One region of the Clostridium aromativorans genome, then DNA from elsewhere that is predicted to be linked to it. Evidence: predicted binding sites of a transcription regulator. Region 1 holds the regulator's gene; the other holds the start of a gene.
The links. The regulator Rex, encoded in region 1, represses fermentation and respiration genes when NADH is low (regulators of the CRP and FNR family bind a similar motif). The targets are predictions, from matches to a motif close to ATTGTTAANNNNTTAACAAT.
Positions count from the first base shown of each region.

Region 2: a site for Rex is predicted at 2,301-2,320, ahead of prdC (proline reductase-associated electron transfer protein PrdC). Genes of this name have one in related genera too.

Region 1 covers NZ_JAJJPB010000007.1:117,864-125,744, forward strand. The annotation lists gene LN736_RS07980 (LytS/YhcK type 5TM receptor domain-containing protein) at 327-2,036, shown strand; gene LN736_RS07985 (LytR/AlgR family response regulator transcription factor) at 2,029-2,802, shown strand; gene LN736_RS07990 (thiamine-binding protein) at 2,841-3,131, shown strand; gene abc-f (ribosomal protection-like ABC-F family protein) at 3,235-5,148, opposite strand; gene LN736_RS08000 (redox-sensing transcriptional repressor Rex) at 5,394-6,026, shown strand; gene LN736_RS08005 (short-chain-enoyl-CoA hydratase) at 6,247-7,026, shown strand; gene LN736_RS08010 (acyl-CoA dehydrogenase) at 7,112-7,881, shown strand, end outside.
Region 2 covers NZ_JAJJPB010000001.1:492,575-500,455, reverse strand. The annotation lists gene LN736_RS02400 (AAA domain-containing protein) at 1-285, shown strand, start outside; gene prdR (sigma-54 dependent transcriptional regulator PrdR) at 465-2,213, shown strand; gene prdC (proline reductase-associated electron transfer protein PrdC) at 2,589-3,896, shown strand; gene LN736_RS02385 (sugar transporter) at 3,926-4,363, shown strand; gene prdA (D-proline reductase (dithiol) proprotein PrdA) at 4,465-6,270, shown strand; gene LN736_RS02375 (CBO2463/CBO2479 domain-containing protein) at 6,289-6,549, shown strand; gene prdB (D-proline reductase (dithiol) protein PrdB) at 6,549-7,274, shown strand; gene prdD (proline reductase cluster protein PrdD) at 7,393-7,881, shown strand, end outside.

The DNA.
Region 1 (7,881 bases):
TTAATGGTTTACATATAATACTTAATGGTTTACATGTAGTGACTAATTGTTCCATGCATAATGATAGTATGAATCTATTAATTTTTCTATCTAAATTCTCCGAATTGATAAAAAAATATATTAAAGAGTCGAAATAAAAGGTTAAGTGACATTTTTTAAAATGATATTTTTATTAGCTATAAGTTTAATTTTGTTATATAATTATATATAAATAATTTGTGTTTTGAACAAATAATGCAGGAGATTGGACTTTGGCGCACTATAGGAACAAAAGTATTAGAGTTATGCTAGAAGTCGGCTAATGCAGTTTTTAGAGGTGGTAAATTTTGATATATATTCAATTGCTTGAAAGTATGGCACTTATAGCTATATCTGCATATATATACAATCAATCTCATGTTTTAAAAAATATGATTAAAGGTGAGCTGAAATTCATAGATAAAATTGCACTTATAGTGTTTTTCAGTTTATTGGGTATTATAGGTAATTATACTGGAGTAAATGTAGAGCCCTATGCTATGGATAATATCAGGCCAATGGGCTCTATACAAGCAGGATATATTGGACTGCACGATGCCATAGCAAATACAAGACCTATAGCAGCTATAGTAGCAGGGTATATAGGGGGGCCTGTATTTGGAGTGATAGTTGGAATTATAGCAGGAACTCACAGATATTTTTTAGGAGGATTTACTGCCCTTTCCTGCGGAGTTGCCACTTTGGCAGAAGGATTGGTTGGAGGACTTATAAAAAAACTCTCGAAAGATGAAGGTTTTAATCTTAAGAAGGTATTTATTGGAGCAGTGGCGGCAGAATGCTGTCAGATGATTATAATTTTAATACTTTCCAGACCGTTTAGTTCAGCCCTTAAATTAGTAGAGATTATAGCGGTACCTATGATTCTCATAAATTCTCTAGGTTCAGTAATTTTTATAAATATAATAAAAAGTGCAAAGGAGGAATACGATAGAATTGGTGCTATAGAAGCACAGAGAGCTCTTAATATTACAAAAAAAACTGTAAATTATATGAGAAAGGGACTTAACGAAAAAACGGCAAAAAATGTTTCTGAAATAATATATGAGATGACCAATGCAGATGGCATATTTATAGGAGATAAAAATGGATTTTTAGCTTATTCTGGAATTAGTATACATGAAGAAAAATTAAGACAGGAGATACAAAAATACAATAAATCACCTGATTATAAAATTATTGAACTGCAATATGATGGTAAATCCATGTTTTTTGTTTGTGCTCCATTTAAAATACCCAACTCAGGTTTTGAAGGAGTGCTTGGATTGGGGGTGAGGTTGAAGAAAAATATTAATCCCTATTTCATACAATTTGGGAAAGAATTAAGTGATCTCCTATCCAACCAGATAGAACTATATAAATTGAATAAATTGGCTAAAGAGGCATCTACGGCAGAATTTAGAGCTTTAAGAGCTCAGATAGAACCACACTTTTTGTTCAATGCACTAAATACCATAGCTTCTTTTTGCAGAACAAATCCTTCAAAGGCCAGAGAGCTTATAATAGATCTGTCCAATTATTTTAGGCAAACATTAAAAAGACAGGAGGATTTTGTTTATCTGAAAGATGAGATTGAATTTATTCAATCCTACCTTTCCATTGAGACAGCTAGGTTTGGTAATAGATTACAGTTAATTATTGATATACCGGATGAAATGATGGATGAGAAAGTGCCTGTATTTGTGCTTCAGCCGATTGTGGAAAATGCTATAAAACACGGTATATTGCCTAAGCCGGAAGGCGGGAAAGTATACCTTGAGGCATTTTTTGAAAATGATGAAATACGTTTTTGTATAACAGATACAGGAGTGGGGATGAATGAAGAAAGACTAAATGAAGTTTTAACTAAATGGCCGGGTATAGGGCTGAAAAATGTAAATGAGAGATTGAAATTGTTATATGGAGAGGATCATGGGCTTGATATAAAAACATCTGTAAATAATGGAACCAAGATTAGTTTTTTAATATCGATGAGGGAGGTTTCATCAATAAATGGATAAATTGAGATGTGTTATTGTAGAAGATGAGATACCTGCTGCAGAGGAGTTGAATTATATAATATCACAGCACAAGGGTATATCTGTAGAGGGAATTGCATATGATGGTAAAACTGGCATGGAACTTGTAAAATCAAAAAAACCTGATGCGGTATTTCTAGATATAAATATGCCGGTGGAAAATGGTATGGAAGTTGCTAAGAATATTAAAAGATTTGATGAACATGTTGATATAATCTTTGTCACTGCTTATGAGGAACATGCAGTAAAAGCTTTTGAGTTAAATGCGTTGGATTATGTCTTGAAACCCTTTGATGAAAAAAGGATAGCTATTACCATAGATAGGCTTATGCAGAAAAGTGATGACAAAAATACAGAGGACGGGAGAATATCAAAGGATATTTTGAATGAATTGATAGATAAAATGGATAAGGAAAAAAAACTGGTTAAGAAAATACCTTGTGAGAGGCAGGGTAAGATAATACTGGTAAATGTAAAGGATATCTACTACTGTTATATAAAAGATGATAAAACCTATGTGAAGGTTAAAAATGATAGTTACTTAGTGGGATATACTTTAGGTCAAATAGAAGAAAGAACTAATTTTTTTAGATCTCACAGGAGTTTTTTAGTGAATATAGATAATATTAGAGAATTGTATTCCTGGTTTAATGGCACATATAAATTAGTAATGGATGATGAGAAAAAATCTGAGATACCGATAAGCAGAAACAATGTAAAAAAATTAAAAAGTCTTTTGAAAATGTAGTAAGAGCTATGATAATTTGACAATAGGAGGTTGATGTTATGGCATTGGCAAATGTGAGTATACAGGTTTTACCTGTAGTTGAAGAGAAGGATCTTTATGGTGTAGTTGATAAAGTAATAGAATATATAGATTCCTGTGGTGTAAAATATGAGGTAGGACCTATGGAAACTACTATGGAGGGAGAATTGAGTCAGCTTTTAAAAATAGTGGAAACTGCCCAAACCATATGTGTGGAGCAAGGGGCTTCAAGGGTGGCATCTGTAGTGAAAATAGATTATAGACCCTCCGGAGTTACTATGGAAGAGAAGATAGGAAAATATAGAAAGTAAGTTAATTGAAAAAGTTTTAGTCGATCTTATGGGTACGGTAGAGCTCTCTCATGAAAAATGGTTTTTATACCGTACCTAAAAATGATCTAAAAATTGGCATAACTTATAGCATTTTTTCCCATCTGCTGTATAGGTCATCTATTTTACTCTGTGTGTCCAGAACTTTTTTGTTTATCTCGCTGCTTTTTTTGGAGTCAGAATAAACTTCCTCTAGGCACAATTTTTTTTGTAATTTTGACAAAAAATTCTCTAAACTTGATATTTCTTCTTCAATGTAATCTATTTCAGCTTTTTTTTCATGTTGTTTTTTTTCAAGAGCTCTTTTCTTTTTTTTATCATGCTGTATCTGAGTTTTAGTTTTACCTCTATTTTTTTCCTGTTTCTCAAATCTCAATGGATTGTTCTTTTTTTCAATATAATAGGAATAATTTCCGAGATATTCCTTCATGCCATTTTTCTTTAACTCATATATTTTATTTACAGATTTATTTAAAAAATATCTGTCATGGGAGATTACGAGTAAAGTGCCATTATAATTTAACAATGCTTCTTCCAGAGCCTCTCGAGAGGTTATATCCAGGTGATTTGTAGGCTCATCTAGAAGCAAAAAATTGGCTTTGGATAATATCAGCTTTAATAAATTTATTCTACATTTTTCACCACCGCTTAAAGATGAAATTTTCTTGAATACTTCATCTCCGGTAAAAAGGAAACTAGCCAGCGAATTTCGTATTTCTGTGGCAGTTAGTTTAGGAAATTTATCCCATATCTCACCTAAGACTGTTTTTTCAGGATCTAGATCAGACTGCTCCTGATCATAATATCCTATTTCTACATTCCTGCCTAGTAGACATATGCCAGTGTCTTTTTTAATTTCTCCCATAATTATTTTGAAAAGAGTGGTTTTGCCACAGCCGTTTTCGCCAATAATTGCTGTTTTTTCACCTTTTTTTAGCTTAAAGTTTAAATTCTGGAATAAAATATTATTGTTGAAACTTTTACTCATATCTTTTACCTGCAGCACATCATCTCCACTGTTTAGCTGGGTTTTAAATATTACATTTTTAATTTTTTTATCTTTGTCTGGTGGAGCTATTCTCTCTAATTTATTCAGCATTTTTTCCCGGCTTTCTGCTGCTTTTATACTTTTTTCCCTATTAAATGATCTGTATTTTTTGATAATTTCTTCCTGCTTTTTTATTTCCATCTGCTGTATGTTATATGCTTTTAATTGAATTTCATAGTTTCTTTTTTTAAGTTCAAGATATTTGGTATAATTGCCGTTATAATAATTTATATGACCATTTATGAGCTCAATGGTTGAATGTGTTATGGCATCTAAAAAATATCTATCGTGGGATATCAGTATTACAGTGCCCTTATAAGCTTTTAAATAATCTTCCAGCCATTCTATGGCATCTAAATCCAAATGGTTGGTAGGTTCATCAAGTAGAAGTATATCGGGTTTTGTAAGGAGAAGCTTGCAAAGGGCCACACGCGTTTTTTTACCACCGCTTAACACGTTTATAGGTGTGCTGTATTCATCCTCTGTAAAACCGAGTCCCTTTAGGGTTTTCCCTATTTCCGCCCTATAAGTGTATCCCCCTCTATTTGAATAAAGCTCTGAGCAGGTAGTGTAATCATTTATCAGCTTATTGTGATATTCTTTTCTGGCTGTATCATAGGGTTTGCTCATTAATGATTCCAATTTATCAAGTTTTTTTTCAAGATTAACAAGATCCTCAAATACAGTATACATTTCATCATATATTGTATTTGAAGAATCTAAAGACAGATGCTGGGTTAAATACCCTAGAGTTTTAGATCTATCTATATACAGATCTCCGCTATCATAGTTTGATTTATTTGTTAAAATGTCGAACAAGGTAGACTTGCCGGTTCCATTTGGACCTATGAGGCCGACTTTATCTCCTTCATTTATATTGAAAGTTACATCTCCGAGTATAACTTTTATCCCATAGCTTTTATGGATATTTTTACAGCTTAAAACTATCATGAATAATAACACCTTCCTTGATCATTAACATTTTACTATGTATAATGATTTTTTTGTAGCCCTAATTTATTAAAATATATAGATATATTAAATGGTAGTAAATATAAAAATAATAAAAAAGAAACTATTGACATATGTTATAATTAAATAATAGTATAAATTATAGAAATAAATCATTTAGGACTATTTTATTAATAGATACAATAATAGATGATACACTAAATTTTATAAATACGAGGTGCTTTATGGATAAAAAGAAAAATATATCGATGGCTGTTATAAAAAGATTACCAAAATACCATAGATATTTAGGCGATTTAATGAGAAATGATGTGGATAGAATATCTTCAAAGGAATTGAGTGAAAAAATAGGGTTTACAGCCTCCCAGATAAGACAGGATTTAAATTGCTTTGGAGATTTTGGTCAGCAGGGTTATGGATATAATGTAAGTGAATTGTATAGTCAGATATGCAACATACTTGGACTTACAAAATTATACAGAACAGCAATAATAGGAGCAGGGAATATAGGTCAGGCTATAGCTAATTATACCAGATTTGAAAAGTTAGGTTTTGAATTAAAAGCTATATTTGATATAAATCCTAAACTCATTGGCCTTAGAATTAGAGATATTGAGATAAATGATATTGATTATTTGCCTGAGTATTTGAAAGAAAATGTTATAGATATAGGCATAATATGTGTTCCAAGTAATAACGCACAAAAGGTTTGCGACATTTTGGTTAAAAATGGGGTGAAAGGTATCTGGAATTTTGCTCCTGTCGATCTCATTGTGCCAGAGGATGTGAAGATGGAGGATGTTCATTTAAGTGACAGCTTGTTGACTTTGAGCTGTTTGTTAAATGATGTGGATTGAAATTAGTTTGTATAAATATAATTCTGAATTTTAGATAAAAGTAATAATAATTATACTATTTATTATTGAAATATGTAATTTTAAAGTATATAATAATAGTTAAAGTAAAGGATTTTACTTTAACTATTATTAATAATATTTGTGATATTATTAACAATAGTATGTTAATAAACTGTTTAATTTTAGTATAAAATACTAAAAACTTTTGGGGAGGGTTAATATGGAGTATAAAAATGTTATTCTTGAAAAAGAGGGGAAGTTGGCACTGCTCACAATAAACAGACCTAAGGCACTTAATGCTTTAAATTCGGAAACAGTGATGGAAATAGATAGTGCTATAGATGAGATTGCGGCAGATGATGCTGTGCTGGCTGTAATAATTACAGGAGCAGGAAAATCTTTTGTAGCTGGAGCAGATATAACTCAGATGAAAGATTTTAATACCTTAGAAGGCAGAAAATTCAGTAGACTTGGCAATAAAGTTTTTAGGAAACTGGAAAACTTAGAAAAACCTGTTATAGCAGCAGTAAATGGTTTTGCATTAGGTGGTGGATGTGAATTATCTCTGGCCTGTGATATAAGAATAGCTTCATCAAAGGCTAAGTTTGGACAACCAGAAGTGGGATTGGGAATTACACCGGGTTTTGGAGGAACTCAAAGACTTGCACGAGTAGTTGGACTGGGTATGGCTAAAGAGTTGATATATACTGCAAAGATGATAAAAGCTGATGAAGCTTTGAGAATAGGATTGGTAAATAGTGTATTTGAACCCGAAAAATTATTGGAAGAGGCAAAAAAATTAGCAAATACTATAGCTTCTAATGCGCCTGTAGCTGTTAGAATGAGTAAAGCTGCTATAAACAGAGGTATTCAGTGTGATATAGATACAGCTGTAGCTTATGAATCAGAAGCCTTTGGCGAATGCTTTTCTACAGAAGATCAAAAAGAAGGAATGACAGCTTTTGTAGAAAAAAGGGAAAAGAATTTTAAAAATAAATAATTTAGTTATACTATAGCGATCTTGTTATTAATATTTACAGAAGCTATATTTTATAGTATGAAAACTATATTAGGGGGTAAAATAAATGGATTTTACGTTAACAAGGGAACAAGAATTTGTAAAACAGATGGTAAAAGAATTTACCGAAAATGAAGTTAAACCAATAGCCGCTGAAATAGACGAAACCGAGAGATTTCCTCAGGAAACAGTGGATAAAATGGCTAAATACGGTATGTTGGGAATCCCTTTTCCAGTTGAATATGGCGGAGCAGGGGGAGATACGCTGGCTTACATACTAGCTGTTGAAGAGGTTTCTAAGGCTTGTGCTACTACTGGAGTTATACTATCGGGACATACTTCACTTTGTGCTTCATTACTTCAACAATTTGGTACAGAAGAACAAAAACAAAAGTATTTGGTTCCACTGGCAAAAGGTGAAAAACTTGGAGCTTTTGGTCTAACAGAGCCTAATGCAGGTACTGATGCTTCAGGTCAGCAGAGCCAGGCAATACTTGAAGGAGATCACTACATTTTAAATGGACAGAAAATATTTATTACAAATGGAGGAGTTGCAGATGTTTTTATAGTATTTGCTATGACGGACAGAAGCAAGGGTACTAGAGGAATATCTGCATTTATACTGGAAAAGGGAACACCGGGTTTCTCCATAGGCAAAACTGAAAATAAGATGGGAATAAGAGCTTCTTCTACAACTGAATTGGTATTTGAAGACTGCATAATTCCAAAAGAGAATTTGGTAGGGAAAGAGGGAAAAGGTTTCCCAATAGCAATGAAGACTCTTGATGGAGGAAGAATTGGTATAGCTGCTCAGGCTCTTGGAATTGCAGAAGGTGC
Region 2 (7,881 bases), on a different contig from region 1:
GAAATAGGTAAATACAAGATGGATTTTATTGTAGAAGGTATGCGAAATAGGGTTGCTGTGGTATGTGACGGCGATGTTCCATCTGAAGAATATAATTGGAAGGAGGCAGTAGAAAGGCAGCTGGATTTAGAAAGAGCAGGATGGGTGGTTTATAGGATAATGGGGGGTGAATTCTATTATGAACCTGAAAAAACCATGGAAAAGTTGTGGAGTAAATTAAATAATATGGGAATTGAAAGATATAGTTTACAGACAACAGATACAAAAGTCCTAAAAGTAGTATAATTATAAGCAGAATCTGTTTAGTAGAAAAAATAGTTCTTGAGAAATTTTTTAAAGGACTATTTTTTATTTATGACTAATTGATTTTAAGAAATAGTTTAAATGTATGCTCAACTAATGATAAAATAAGTATACAGGTGTATTTTATATATGTATATTTAAAAATATAGGTAGGTGAGTTAATGAGTATTTTTGAATTAGTTTATAAAGTTAGGGATATAATGACGGACGGGTTTGTAAAGGTATGTAGTAATGAGACTATAGAGAATGCTCTTAATAAAATGATGCAGTCTTATAGGAATGAAGTTTTAATAATGGATGATGATGAAAAACTAATTGGTATATTTACTATGAAAGACGCAATAAGGATCAGAAATATGGGAATATCATTTAAAGATTTTGTAATTAAATATGCCTCTAAGGATGTGTCAACTATAGATTGTAATTCATCTGCTAGATATGCAAGGGATTTGATGATTAAAAAAAATATAGGAAGATTACCTGTCGTAGAAAACAATCACATTATTGGGATTATTACAAATAATAATTTTAGAGACATATTTTATATAAAAATGGATGAGCTTTTTAAACTCCAAAATTATGTATTTGATAATTTACATGAAGGCGTGTGCATGTGCGATGAAAAGGGAATAGTAAAGTACTGGAATAAAGCTTCTGAGAGAGTATATGGTGTTAAACTGAATAATATATTGAATAGATATATAGGAGATTTTTTCCCAAATGCTATGCTTTTGAAAGTATTGAATACGGAAAAGAGAATTGATAATGTGTTTCACGAGCCAGTTAAGGGCAAGTTTGTAGTACTGAGTGCTTTTCCAATATATAATTCGGATAAAAAGTTGGTAGCCGTGGTATCAACAGACAGAGATATGACAGATGAAGTGAATTTAACGAAACAGCTGGAAGATGAAAAAAAGAAGGTAGAATTCTTTAAGGATGCCTATAAAAATGAGCTGTCTTCCAAGTATAATTTTTCATTTATAATAGGCAAAAACAAAAAGATAATAGATGCAATTTCCATTGCCCAGAAAGTGGCTCCTACATCCACCAGTGTTTTGATTACAGGGAATAGCGGTACAGGGAAAGAGGTATTTGCAAAAGCAATACATAAGGCCAGTGAGAGAACTGGAAGTTTTGTAGCCATAAATTGCAGTGCCATACCTGTAAATTTATTTGAAAGTGAATTATTTGGATATGTGGAGGGAGCTTTTACGGGAGCTATAAAAAAGGGTAAAATAGGCAAATTTGAACTTGCCAATAAAGGCACCCTATTTTTGGATGAAATTGGTGATATGCCTATGGAAATGCAGGCAAAGCTGCTGAGGGTACTGCAAGACGGAGTTATATACAGGCTGGGAAGTGAAAAATCTATCATTACCAATACCAGAATAATATCCGCTACAAATAAAAACTTAAATGAATTGATATCGGAAGGTAAATTTAGAGAGGACTTGTTTTATAGATTGGCTGTGGTGCAGATAAAATTACCAGATTTGAAAGATAGAAGGGAGGATATAAGGGATTTATCTAATTTATTTTTTAGGCAGGTATCGAAAGATGAAGGTATAGAGATAAATTATATTGATGAGAAGATATATAAAATTTTAGCTGATTATAAATGGGATGGCAATATTAGAGAACTAAAAAATGTTATCCAGAGAATGGTTGTATTATCGAACGATGGGAAAATAACTGTGAAATCTATACCTGAATATATAAGAAATGAAAATATAAGAAATTATGAATATAATGATGAAAATAAATATGATCTACAAAAAATAACAGAGAATATAGAAAGAAAAACCATAGAAAAAGTGATGAAAATGGTACATGGGAATAAAAATAAGGCAGCAAAGATATTGAATATAAAAAGAAGCACTCTTTATTATAAATTAAGTAAATTTAAGTAAATTTAAGTGAATATCTATCGTTTTTAAAGTACACTCCAAATGTTAGATGAAATCTAATATTTGGAGTGTTTTTTTGTAGGCAATCGAAGTGTCAATAATTTAACAAGTGTGTTAAATTATTGACACTAAAAAAATAAAGTATAATTGGGGCATGTAAAGGTTTATAAAAGATTAATGAATTTACGACTGCAAAAAGTGTCAGAAAATAATACATTCGCTCATATTTATAGAAGCTATAAAAAAAACTTATAGCTTCTGGATATAGCATTAGTAAGCATTATAGCATGTATGTATAAAATAAAGCGTATTGGCATAAAATATGCTTTTAAAATTTAGTAGGCAGTTGAATTAGCCTAAATACTTAGGAGGGATAATATGGAACAGTTTTATAGTTTTCCCCTTAAAATGCACGTAGGAGGCCCTGATACACCTATTGTAAAGGAAGGCCAGAGAATAAAAAGGGGAGAATGTATAGCAGAACCAAAAGGTCTTGGAGCTAAAATACACAGCAGCGTTTCAGGAAATGTAGTAAAAATAACTGATTCGGCAATCGTAATTAAACCAGATGACAAACAGTCAGAAGAATATGTAAAAATTAAAAAATGTGACAGTATTGCCGATACGGTTTATGAAGCAGGAGTTGTAGGTGCTGGAGGAGCAGGATTTCCAACTCATATAAAATTAAAGACTAAACTTTCCAATGGATATATAATAGCCAACTGTGTGGAGTGTGAGCCAGTACTTCACCACAATATAGGGAGAATAGAAAAGAAACCCGAGGAAATAATAAAAGGGATAAGATATGCTATGAGTTCTACTGGCGCTCAGAAAGCCTATATAGCAATTAAGTCTAAACATTTAGAAGCTATAAGAGTATTAAAAAATTATTTGAAAAATGACAATTCCATACAAATTAAGGAATTGCCTGACATGTATCCTATGGGAGAGGAAAGAGCTATTATTCATGCAATATTTGATAGATGGCTTGAACCTACTCAACTTCCAGCAGATGCAGATTGTGTAGTTCTGAATGCAGAGACCCTTTTTAACATAACTATGGCGGTAGAATATGGGAAGCCGGTAATAGATAAAGATATAACAGTTATAGGAAAATTGAAATCAGGAATAGAACCTAATGTATTTTTTCAGGTACCTGTAGGAACAAGCATAAAAAGTCTCGTTGAAAAATGCGGCGGCATAGATGGTGAATACGGTGAATTGATAATAGGAGGACCCTATACAGGGACTTCACAGGATATTGACGCTGCAATAGTGACGAAGACTTCAGGGGGAGCTATTGTAACCATACCTTTTCCTGAGTACAAGGGCCCTATAGGACTTTTGGTATGTGCTTGTGGAGCTAATGAAGCAAGACTTAGAGATGTGGCTTCCAAAATGAATTCCCAGGTAGTTGGTGTGACTAAATGTAAAAATGTAGAGGAAATTAAAGGTGCGAACAAATGTAAAACTCCAGGGCATTGTCCGGGTCAGGCACAGGCAATTATGTACTTAAAGAAACAAGGTGCGAAAAGGGTTCTTATATCCAACTGCAGCGATTGTTCAAATACGGTAATGTGCTGTGCACCTAAGATGGGGTTGCCTGTATATCATCATACAGATCATGTATTTAGAACAGTAAACTATCCATTAACAAGAAGGCTTCCAATGGAACATGAATCTTAAAATATAAAAATCAAGGAGGATGATTTAATATGTCAATGAGTGCTGAACATGCAGAAGAAGTAAAGGATGAAGTAGCTGTTGTATGCTGCAGAACAGAAGAAGGTACCATTATCGCAGCTGAAAATCTGGAAGATCCAGATATATTTCCAGATATGGTGGACTCAGGATTGCTGACTATACCTGATAATTGTCTTAAGGTAAAGGAAGTAATAGGGGCAAAGCTTACTAAAACCATAGATTCCCTAACTCCACTTACTCCAGATATTTTGGAGGGAATTAAGACTGCAGAAAGTAAGAAGGAAGATAAAGAAGAAGTTAAAGAGGATTCAACAGAAGATAAAGTCCCTCAAATAGACAACATGGTAAATGAGGGAAATGCATCTGTTTCAATAGTTGGTGGAACTTTGAAAATACAGATAGAAGAAGGCAGGGGAATAGATATTGAACTTCCTTTTTATATAGGGTAATAGCCGTATAAAGAGGATTTAAATATAAATTAAGTTTTAAAAAGTTCAATAGAAAATTTAGGATCAAAGAACCTTGAAAAACGAATAAGGAGGTATTATGAATGAATGCTGAAGGAGAGAAGAAGGCAGTTCTAAAGTACAACAAAAAAGCAGGAGATACTATAGAAGCTGCTGATCTGGAAAATCCAATGAATTTTGAAAAACTTGAAGATTCACTATTAATTAAATTGGATGAAAATGTGCTTTCAAGAGAAGAAGTCATTGGAAAAAAACTTAAAGTTGATGCACCAGCTCTAACGGTTGTAACTGGAGATATTCTAGAAGGCTATGTTAAAAAAGAAAGGGCTGGTAAATCGAGCAGTGTTTCTAGCGGAGTTCTTAAAATTAAAATTGCCGAAGGCAAGGGAATTAATATAGAGCTGCCACTGGGAGGATTAGGTGCAGTATCTTCTGCAAATGGGGTTACAGTACCGGCAGTAAAATCTATATCTGGTGTTAATGGTGTAGTGGAAAGCAAGAGTGGAAAAGAAGCTCCAGAAGAAGAAAAAGTAATGAGAACACTTACGAGAAAACATTATAAGATCGACAAAGTAGAATTTGGACCAGAGACAAAAATAGAGGGAACAACTCTTTATATAAGAGAAGCTGTTTGCAAGGATGCTGTAGATGAGAGCCAACTGGTTAAGGATATGAAGATTGACATAATAACACCCGACAAATATCACACTTACAGTGAGACCATAATGGATGTACAGCCAATTGCCACAAAAGAGGGAGACTCAAAGCTGGGCACTGGGGTAACTAGAGTATTGGATGGCGTTGTGATGATGCTCACAGGTACTGATGAGAATGGAGTTCAGATTGGAGAATTTGGTTCTTCAGAAGGATATTTGGATGAAAACATTCAATGGGGAAGACCAAGCTGTCCAGACAAAGGAGAAATATTTATCAAAACTCAGATGACTATTCAAGCCAAGACAAACATGGAGAGAAGAGGACCTTTAGCTGCTCATAAAGCTACAGATGTATTGACGCAAGAAATAAGAGAGGCACTTAAAAAGGTCGATGATGAATCTTTGGTGGTAAATGTAGAAGAGTTTAAGCATGTCAGAAGACCTGGTAAGAAAAAGGTTATAATAGTAAAAGAGATAATGGGCCAGGGTGCAATGCATGATAATTTAATATTACCTGTAGAGCCCGTTGGATTCCTTGGAGGAAAACCAAATGTAGATTTGGGAAATGTTCCTGTAATGTTATCACCTCTTGAGGTAGCTGATGGAGGAATTCATGCACTGACCTGCATAGGACCTGCATCTAAGGAGTGCTCCAGGCATTATTGGAGAGAGCCTTTAGTACATCAAGTTTTAAATGATGAAGAGCTGGATCTCTGTGGAGTATTATTTGTGGGAAGCCCTCAGATAAATACTGAGAAATTCTATGTATCAGAGAGAATGGGAATGATTGTAGAGGCACTTGACGTAGATGGAGCTTTTGTCACGACAGAAGGATTTGGAAACAATCACATTGACTTTGCCAGCCATGTGGAACAGATAGGTATGAGAGGAATACCTTGTGTAGCTTTCTCATTCTGTGCAGTTCAGGGAGCTTTGGTCGTTGGGAACAAGTATATGAAGTATATGATAGACAATAATAAGTCTGAAGCAGGAATAGAAAATGAAGTACTTGGCTGTAATACACTTTGTCCGGAAGATGCTGTAAGAGGTGTTGCTATGCTTAAGGCAGCTATGGCAGGAGAAGATGTTAAGAAGGCAGAAAGAAAATACAATAGAAACGTGCTTGAAAATAACCTGGATCTTGTAGAAGAAACTGCTGGTGAAAAAATAGAAAGAGCTAAAAATGAACAGTCACTTCCAATGAGTAAGAAGAGGAAAGAGAAATATTCTTAATATAAGAGGGTAAATTAGATGAAATTAAAATACGGTGACAAGATCATTGAAATGCAGGGAATAATTGTTCAGGTCGAAGATGGTGCCGTTGGAATAGATTTGAAGGGAAGACTAGGATATTTGAAAATACCTCTCAGGATGTTGATAACGGACTACCCATTAAAATTAGGGCAGGAAGTTGGATTTAAAATGAGTTTCCCAGAAGTACTTTCATTAAAGGCTAATGAGAAATATATAAGTAATATTGATAAAAAGAACGGAAAGGAAGGTAATCTATAATGGATTTAACGGTTGTTAAAGGGTTGCAATCAGAAATATATGTGCCCATAACTCCTCCTCCAGTATGGGCTCCGGTGACAAAAGAACTTAAAGATATGAAAATTGCCATTGCTTCTGCAGCAGGAGTACATTTAAAGACAGACAAAAGATTTAATTTGGCAGGAGATTTTACATTTAGGAGAGTCCCTGGTGATACTAATACTGATGATCTTATGGTTTCTCATGGAGGATATGATAATGGAGATGTAAACAAAGATGTGAACTGTATGTTTCCATTGGATAGATTGAGAGAATTGGCAAAAGCAGGTTTCATTGGTTCAGTAGCACCAACTCATATAGGATTCATGGGCGGCGGTGGAAACCAACAGAAATTCAGGGAGGAAACTGGCCCAACTATAGCTAAAATATTGAAAGATGAAGATGTAGATGCAGTTATAATGACTGCTGGATGAGGAACCTGCCACCGCTCTGCAGTATTGGTGCAGAGAGCAATAGAACAGATAGGTATTCCTACTATAATTATAGCAGCATTACCTCCTGTAGTTAAGCAGACAGGTACTCCAAGAGCAGTTGCTCCAAGAGTTCCTATGGGTGCCAACGCAGGTGAACCCCATAATATAGAGATGCAGACTGGAATAGTAAAGGACGCACTTACACAGCTTACTAAGATAACTACTCCAGGCACAATAGTACCACTTCCTTATGAATATGTAGCAAAAGTTTGATGCTTATAAAATGGTGCTCGATTTAAGAATTCTTGCTAAATGAAATGTTTTATTTATGGCAATTACAGACTGAAAAGTTTGTAATTGCTATAAGATAATTTAAAATAGGGTGAGATATATGGATAAAGAGAGAAAAATGAGAAGACTTGTTATAAAAACTTTTTCTATAGATAAGGTGGAATTTGCAGATAATACATCCATAGAGGGTAAAAATTTATATATCAAAAAGGATATAGCGGATAATATAGATATAAATGAAGATCTTATTGAGAAAGTAGATCTAAATATAATTGAACCTAATAGACATGATATTTTTGTAAATTCCATAATGGATTTTTCACCTATAGCTGTTAAGGTGCTGGGTAGAATTGGTGAAGGAATAACACATGTTTTAACAGGTGTATACGTTATGCTGACAGGCGTAGATGAAGATGGAGTCCAAGTTGCTGAATTTGGTTCTTCTGAAGGAATACTTGAGGAACAGGTAGTATTTGGAAAAGCTGGAACACCTGATAAGAATGATACTATTATCAATGTAAATGTCACATTAAAGTCTGGGAAAGGAAGCAGCCGACCGGGACCTATGGCAGCTCATGAAGTTTGTGAT